DNA from 2 places in the Flavonifractor sp. An9 genome. Region 2 is predicted to be linked to the other one. Evidence: a T-box and tRNA genes for the amino acid it is inferred to sense, from the RefSeq annotation. Region 2 holds a T-box; the other holds one or more tRNA genes.

Region 1 (4,167 bases), on a different contig from region 2:
GGAAGACCGGCAGGTTATTAACGCAGCGCTCCAAAAGATTTTAGAGAGGATGAGTTAAATGGACGACGCAAAGAAGATCATTGACGAAGCCGAGCGTGAAGGTCTACAGATGAGCCAGGGGCTTTTGAAGCTGGTTCTAAAGATGTGGGACAGTGCCCGGGAAGATGTCCAGGCGGCTACAGCAGCGGCGCGGCGTCTCCGGCTGGTCTCTGTGTTGGCCGCCGTGCTGGCTGCCGTGTGCCTCTGTGTTTGCATTTATCAGGGCACCGTGATCCATCGCCAGGGCGGTGAGATTGCAGCAATTCACCGCATCCTAGAGGAGGGCGTAGTCATTGAGGAGACCACGACCACCACCGAAACAACTACCACCCAGACGGTTGATGGTGACAGCGCCACTATCAACAACGTGGACGGAGAGCAATACAACGATAATGCCGTGAATGGGGGTGCTGAATAATGGCAAAGGCAACCCAGACAACCACCAAGAAAACCAACAAGACCACCAGAAAGACGGTGATCGGCGGCACAAAAGGCGGGAAGAACTGCCCCACCTGCGGAAAACCCCTATGAGCAGCCGCCACATTGAGGAGCGCCGCCGCGTTGAGTCCGTCACCAGTCAGCAGCGTTTAATGGACGCCATCAATGGCACAGTCCTAAAGCCCCGTGAACGCCAGGTGCTGCTGCTCAAAATCTTTGATGACCTCTCCCACAACGAGATTGCAGACCGGCTGAACATCACCGAGAAAACATCACCAAGCAAGGGTGTTGCTGGTGCTGGCCTGGGTCTCGGAATTGCCGGTACTGCTCTGGGCCTGCTGAACGGGGGCGCTGGCCTGCTGAACCTGCATAGCGGCATTGCTGGCGGCTGCTGCTCCGAAAACACCGCCGTCAACCGCTACGAGCTGAACCTGACCCAGGAGATTGCCTCCAAGGACGCCCGCATTGGCCTGCTGGAGTCTCAGGTCTATGTTGACCAGAAGCTGACCGACGTGGTGAAGGACTACACCGCCCAGATCAACGCGCTTCAGGCTCAGATTGCCCAGCAGGCGGTCTTTAATGCCACCATCAACGGCACTGTGACCTGTATGCAGGGCCAGCTGTCCGCAATCACCAAGACTGTGGTGCCCAACACCAGCGTGTGCCCCGGCTGGGGTAATGTAACCATTACTCCCGCCGCCGCCACTACCACCACGCCCGCCGCCTGAAGGGCTGTTCCTGTTTCGGCATTTGCCCTAACAGCAGAGGAACCAACGCCCACAAAGAAGGCCCGGACACGCAAAAAGGGGAAGGGTTGACGCCCTTCCCCTTTTCTAATTTTCTAAAATCAGGAGGTATTTATGGTTACTATGCAGCAGGTCAAAACCGGCCTTGTTAAATACATTGATACTGACGTTCTTCCCCATCTGACCGGCATTAAAAAGCTGGGCCTGGGCGTCTACACGGCGCTGGCCGCCAACAACGTGGTCGGTCTGATGGAGAAGTACCGGGAGCATCCTGCGGTCGCCGTTCTGGACGTGATCGACGCCGAGGGCAACGTGGATATCGACAAGCTGTACCAGGCCGTTGCTCCGCAGTTTGCTAACGGCAAAAAGCAGACTATTAGTATTCCGCTGATTGGTGACATGACCATTGACCGCACCGACCTGGAAAAACTTTACCGTTATATTAAGGGGTGACAATTATGAAAATGATCGCTGAGATCTAGGTAAACCCGTGTGTAACGCCGTGTGCAATTTCTGCACTTGAACCCGGTTTTTCATTACGGAAGCAGGAACTGAAAACGCCAAACCGGAATCGCGCTTTCTATTGCAAGAGTAAGAAAAAACCCTGTAGCCTTTGAAGCTACAGGGTTTTCTTTTTGGTGACCCGTCGGGGATTCGAACCCCGGACCCACTGCTTAAAAGGCAGTTGCTCTGCCGACTGAGCTAACGAGTCATATGGCTGGGATGGCTGGGCTCGAACCAGCGAATGCGGGAGTCAAAGTCCCGTGCCTTACCACTTGGCTACACCCCAACATGGCTGGTCAATAGCAAAGGGGCCGGAGCGGACGCTCCGGCCCTTCCGCCATGCGTTTATGGGGTGGGTGACGGGACTCGAACCCGCGACACTCGGAACCACAATCCGATGCTCTACCAACTGAACTACACCCACCATATGGAAAAACCAAGCGGGAAAATGGCACGCCTGAAGGGACTCGAACCCCTGACCCACTGCTTAGAAGGCAGTTGCTCTATCCACCTGAGCTACAGGCGCGTATGGAGCGGGTGATGGGAATCGAACCCACGCGACCAGCTTGGAAGGCTGGGATTCTACCATTGAACTACACCCGCATGGGCGCTGACTGTTGTTAAGTACGTCAGCCAGAATATAGTAGCATACCATTTGCTATTTGTCAACGCTTTTTTGCACAGTCCAGAAAAATTTTTCTCCAACTTGCAAAACAGGCCTTCCTTGGTTATGATGAGAGAGCAGGCTATCTGGCAGAGGAGGAAATCCCGGTATGAAAATCAGTTATCAGATGGTACGCCAATCGGAAGAAATCCGCACCTATATCACACAGGCCGACCATTCGCTGTCGGCACTGGGTTTTACAGAACACAGCTTTGCCCATGTGACACGCTGCGCTGAGGTCGCTGCTGACATTCTGGTACAGCTTGGTTATGATGCTCATCAGCAGGAACTGGCCCGCATTGCTGGTTTTATGCACGACATCGGCAACGTGGTCAACCGCCACGATCACGCCCAAACCGGCGCGGTTATGGCCTTTCGTATTTTGGATAAGATGGGAATGGAACCGGCAGATGTAGCCGCTGTCATCACCGCCATCGGCCATCACGACGACTCTACCGCCTTCCCGGTCAATCCTGTGGCCGCCGCCCTGATCCTTGCCGACAAGACCGACGTGCGCCGCAGCCGGGTCCGCAACAAGGAGCACCAAAGCTTTGACATCCATGATCGGGTCAACTACGCCGCCGAGCGTTCCGATCTTTCGCTGGACAAGGATGCCGGTACCATTACCCTGACTCTGACCATCAATACAGAGTTCTGTGCCGTTATGGACTACTTCGAGATCTTTTTAGAGCGGATGCTCCTGTGCCGCCGGGCGGCCGAGCACCTGAGTCTCCAGTTCAAGCTGGTCATCAACGGTCTGGCTCTTCTGTAATAAAAAAGCCCGGTTCGGCGTTTGCCGAACCGGGCTTTTTTATTCTTTCACGCAATTACATGAGACGCACGGTGTAGTAGACCGCCAAGATCAGCAGCCAGGCTACCAATACGCCGTACAGCAGTGCCAGGGCCCCCAGCACGCACGCCGCGATTACCACCACGGCGACCAGGGCGCAGGTCACATAGAGCATGGCGTAGTTCGCGTTCTTGGGCAGGATTTCCTTGCTCTTACCTTTGATGTTCCACACACCCTTGTGAGCCTGGAGCATCCGGAAGCACACGGCGGCAACCACAACGATCACGGCCAGTACAGCCAGATAGCCATATCCCACCAGAGGACTGCTGGCAGCCTGAGCAGCAACCTTAACGCCCAGCAGACCCAAAGCACCGAGTACCGCAGCAAAGAAAAATTCCCGCTGATAGAGATAGTAAATCAGCGCCAGCACGGCCACCGCAGGCACCGCGATGTACAGGAAATTGATGCCCTTGTCATAGAAGTAATGAATGACCACCGCACACACGGCCAGCACCAGAGAAATCCCGGTCAGGACCCCCGGCAGACAAAGAGAACGGCCTGCACGCCAGAATACCAGGGTCCAAATCAGCAAAACCACGAAGCAGATCGGCAGTACAATGGACAATACATTGAACATTCCCTGAAGGGCTACCGCAATATAGACCTGTTCAGTGGTAAAGTTTACATATACCTTGTTCAGCAGAAGGAGCAGAGCCTCCAGCACCACAGCGCCCAGAATCCACCAGAGGACCTTAGTCAGAACGATGTCTTCTTCCCGTGCGCGCTGGGCTTTCTGTTGTTCTTTCTTATTCATGTATCCATCTCCTGTGGCAAAGTGTTCGGCAGATATGGCGAACAACCCTGAATCATCAATCCCATATAGTTTATCAGAATCTGCCGCATATTGCAAGTCAAGAATCCCTTTTCTCTTTTCAATCGTGAAAAACTATGCTAGAATAAAGTCTGCAAAAAATTCCGAAACCGCG
Region 2 (4,167 bases):
GGTTTCGGCATCTCCGAGCTGTACTTCGCCTCTTTGTCCGACCGCTTCAAGGCGGAGGTCCCCAAGGGCAACCAGGTGGTGAGCAGCTTCTTCTGCACCGGCAAGATGCCCCAGACGGTGAAGGACCGGTACGAGGCCCAGCTGAAGGCCGACCCGGACAACGCCAAGCTGAAATCCATGATCCAGGCCTTTGACCTGGCCCTGACCCACCCGGACCAGAGTGATCTGGACCAGGCCGCCGACTTCGCCCGGGAGGCCATGAAGGCATAAAAAGTAAGAAAAAATCCCTGTTGCGTTAGCAACAGGGATTTTTTTGATGGAAATTAGAACTTCACGCGCTCGGCAATATAAGCCTTGACCTGGTCCATGGGAATGCGCACCTGCTCCATGGAGTCGCGCTCACGGATGGTGACGCAGTTGTCGGCGGGGGTGTTCTCGTCGCCCACGGTCTGGAAGTCCAGGGTGATGCAGAAGGGGGTGCCGATCTCGTCCTGGCGGCGATAGCGCTTGCCGATGGAGCCGGCGTCGTCGTAGTCCACCATGAAGTCGCGGGCCAGCTCATCACGCAGCTGCTGGGCGGGGCCGGCCAGCACTTCCTTCTTGCTCAGGGGCAGCACGGCGCACTTGAAGGGGGCCAGAGCGGGGTGGAGGCGCAGCACGGTGCGGATGTCGTCGTTGCCCTTCTTGTCCTGGCCAACCACTTCCTGATCGAAGGCATCCACCAGGAAGGCCAGGGTCACGCGGTCGGCGCCCAGGGAGGGCTCCACCACGTAGGGGATATAGTGCTCGCCGGTCTCCTGGTCGAAGTAGGTCATATCCTTGCCGGAGACGTTCTGGTGCTGGGTCAGGTCGTAGTCGGTACGGTCGGCCACGCCCCACAGCTCGCCCCAGCCGAAGGGGAAGAGGAACTCGAAGTCGGTGGTGCCCTTGGAGTAGAAGCACAGCTCTTCGGGGCTGTGATCACGCAGCCGCAGGTTCTCCTCCTGCATCCCCAGGCTCAGCAGCCACTCCTTGCAGAAGGAGCGCCAGTACTGGAACCACTCCATGTCGGTGCCCGGCTTGCAGAAGAACTCCAGCTCCATCTGCTCGAACTCACGGGTACGGAAGGTGAAGTTGCCGGGGGTGATCTCGTTGCGGAAGGACTTGCCCACCTGGCACACGCCGAAGGGCAGCTTCTTGCGGGTGGTGCGCTGGATGTTCTGGAAGTTGACAAAAATGCCCTGGGCGGTCTCAGGCCGCAGGTACACGGTGTTCTTGGCGTCCTCGGTGACGCCCTGGAAGGTCTTGAACATCAGGTTGAACTGACGGATGTCGGTGAAGTTGTGCTTGCCGCAGGTGGGGCAGGGGATGTTGTTCTCCTCGATGAAGTTCTTCATTTCCTCCTGGGAGAAGGCGTCGATGGGCTTGGGCAGCTCCACGCTGTTCTCAGCGCACCAGTCCTCGATGAGCTTGTCGGCGCGGAAACGCTCCTTACACTCCTTACAGTCCATCAGAGGATCGGAGAAGCCGCCCAGATGGCCGGAGGCCACCCAGGTCTGGGGGTTCATGAGAATGGCGGCGTCCAGACCCACGTTATAGGGGTTCTCCTGGACGAACTTCTTCCACCAGGCCTTCTTGACGTTGTTCTTCAGCTCCACACCCAGAGGGCCGTAGTCCCAGGTGTTGGCCAGGCCGCCGTAGATCTCGGAGCCGGAGAAGATGAAGCCCCGGCCCTTACACAGGGTGACGATCTGCTCCATGGTCTTTTCGGTGTTTTTCATGTCACATACTCCTTTTGTCTGGCTCAGAACAAAAAATAACGCCCTGAGCCGTTTTTCGGCTCAGGGCGAACAAAATGTCCGTGGTTCCACCTGAATTCGTACCTGGCTGGTACGCTCTTCGTTCCCGGTAACGGCGGGGGACCGGCGGGGCATTGCCTCCCCGCGGCTCACGGGCGCCTTCCCTCCACCTCCGCCGGAGCCTTGCACCGTCCGGCTCCTCTCTGGTGCGGAAACATGGGGGTACTCTTCCCGATCACTGCCTTATCGCGGGCTATTCTATCATTTTTTCCCCCTACCGTCAAGGCAAAAAGGGGGGAATCCTCACCGGCGGCCCATAATTTCGTCCAGCAGGGCGTGGGCGGCCTCCTCCTTGCTCATGAGGGGCAGTTCCTTGGCCCCGTCGGCGGCGATGAGGGTGAGCACGTTGGTGTCCACCCCGAAGCCTGCACCCGCCTGCTTCAGGTTGTTGGCGGCAATGAGGTCGATGTGCTTTTTCTCCAGCTTCTTCTTGGAGTTGGCCACCATGTCCCTCGTTTCCATGGAGAAGCCGCACAGGAACTGGCCGGGCGCCCGGTGCTCACCCAGCCAGGCCAGGATGTCGCTGGTGCGGGCCAGGGGGAGGGATAGATCGGAATCGTTGCCGCTCTTTTTGATCTTGTCCTCCGCCACGGTGGCGGGGCGGTAGTCGGCCACGGCGGCAGCCTTGATGATGATATCCTGGTCGGGGGCACGGCTGGTCACCGCGTCAAACATATCCTGGGCGGACACAATGTCCACCACCTCCATGTAGGGGGGCTTTTTCAGGTTCACCGGCCCGGACACCAGGGTAACCTGGGCGCCCCGGGCGGCGGCGGCTTTGGCGATGGCGTAACCCATCTTGCCGGTGGAGTGGTTGGTGAGATAGCGCACCGGGTCCAGAGCCTCCCGGGTGGGACCGGCGGTGACCAGCACCTTCAGGCCGGACATATCCTTCTCGTGGCTCAGGGCGTGGAGGACGGTCTCCAGCAGATCCTCCGGCTCGGGCATTTTGCCCTTGCCCACGGCCCCGCAGGCCAGACGGCCGCTGGCGGGCTCCACGATCTCCCAGCCGTATTTCCGTAAAATGTCCAGGTTGTCCTGGGTGACGGGGTTCTCGTACATTTTGGTGTTCATGGCGGGGGCGGCGATCTTGGGGCAGTTGCAGGCCAGAATAGTGGTGGTCAGCATATCGTCGGCCAGGCCGTGGGCCAGCTTGGCCAGCACGTTGGCGGTGGCGGGAGCCACCAGCACCAGATCGGCCTGGTCGGCCAGAGCGATGTGCTCCACCTGGAACTGATAGTTGCGGTCGAAGGTGTCCACGCTCACCCGGTTGCCGGTGAGGGACTCAAAGGTGTGGGGACCGATGAACTCGGTGGCATTTTTGGTCATGAGCACCTGGACGTTGGCCCCCTGCTTCACCAGGGCGGAGGCCAGGTTGGCGGATTTGTAGCAGGCGATGCCGCCGGTGACCCCCAGCAGCACGGTTTTTCCTTTTAACTGCATAGCAAGAAGCTCCTTATGATCTGTAGGGACGGCCTTCCGCCGCCGTGATGTGTCCCTCAATTATAGCAGACACAAAGTAAGTTTTCCACATTCCCATTGCATTTTGGGGATAAAACCGCTATAATAGCTCCGGCTGTCCCCGTCGGGGACCGCTGTACTCTCAGGAGACGGCAGGTCCCAGCCCATCGGTGGTCAGTCACCCAAAATATGCGCTGTATCCTCTTAAGAGGAACGGCAGCTGGAGGTAATTGAATATGAAAAAAGCGCTCACCCGGTCTCAGCGGAGCAAGCAGGTGCAGGGTATGGCCATTCTGGCTATGTTTACCGGCATCATCTTTTTGCTCACCTTTACACCCCTGGGTCTTATCGACCTGCCTGTGATCAAGGCCACCATTCTCCATGTGCCGGTCATCATCGGTTCCATTCTGCTGGGGCCCAAGAAGGGCGCGTTCCTGGGAGGAATGTTCGGTCTGTCCAGCATGATCAAAAATACGCTGGTACCCGGTCTTTCCTCCTTTGTGTTTTCCCCCTTCATTCCCGTGCCCGGCCTGGACCGGGGCAGCCCCTGGGCCCTGTTCATCTGCTTTGTGCCCCGTATCCTGGTGGGCGTCACCCCCTGGCTGGTGTACACCCTCATTAAGACCCTCTTCCGCAAGTCCAACGCCGGTATCCAGACGGTTGGCATGGTGATCGCCGGTATTGTGGGCGCGCTCACCAACACCGCCCTGGTCATGGGCTCCATCGGCGTCATCTTCACCGAGGCCTATGCCGCCGCCCAGGGCATCCCCGCCGACGCGGTGCTGGGCTTCATCCTGGGCATTGTGGCCGCCAACGGCGTGCCTGAGGCCATTGTGGCCGCCGTCATCACCCCCGCGGTGTGCGTGCC

Evidence for each region. The T-box of region 2 lies ahead of B5G40_RS06820 (glycine--tRNA ligase). A T-box ahead of a tRNA ligase gene usually reads a tRNA of that ligase, here a tRNA-Gly.
Region 1: it has a tRNA-Gly gene. The T-box ahead of B5G40_RS06820 (glycine--tRNA ligase) is inferred to sense a tRNA for this amino acid. The anticodon was not compared.

The regions. Positions count from the first base shown of each region.
Region 1 is NZ_NFHC01000005.1:129,875-134,041, reverse strand. It holds gene B5G40_RS05600 (hypothetical protein) at 1-58, shown strand, start outside; gene B5G40_RS05595 (hypothetical protein) at 59-457, shown strand; gene B5G40_RS05590 (RNA polymerase sigma factor) at 567-1,205, shown strand; gene B5G40_RS05585 (hypothetical protein) at 1,338-1,676, shown strand; tRNA gene B5G40_RS05580 (tRNA-Lys) at 1,860-1,935, opposite strand; tRNA gene B5G40_RS05575 (tRNA-Gln) at 1,939-2,013, opposite strand; tRNA gene B5G40_RS05570 (tRNA-His) at 2,076-2,151, opposite strand; tRNA gene B5G40_RS05565 (tRNA-Arg) at 2,177-2,253, opposite strand; tRNA gene B5G40_RS05560 (tRNA-Gly) at 2,257-2,330, opposite strand; gene B5G40_RS05555 (HD domain-containing protein) at 2,501-3,163, shown strand; gene B5G40_RS05550 (hypothetical protein) at 3,219-3,995, opposite strand.
Region 2 is NZ_NFHC01000007.1:101,417-105,583, reverse strand. It holds gene bilS (flavodoxin family protein BilS) at 1-270, shown strand, start outside; gene B5G40_RS06820 (glycine--tRNA ligase) at 324-1,760, opposite strand; T-box leader at 1,819-2,026, opposite strand; gene coaBC (bifunctional phosphopantothenoylcysteine decarboxylase/phosphopantothenate--cysteine ligase CoaBC) at 2,082-3,281, opposite strand; gene B5G40_RS06810 (ECF transporter S component) at 3,536-4,167, shown strand, end outside.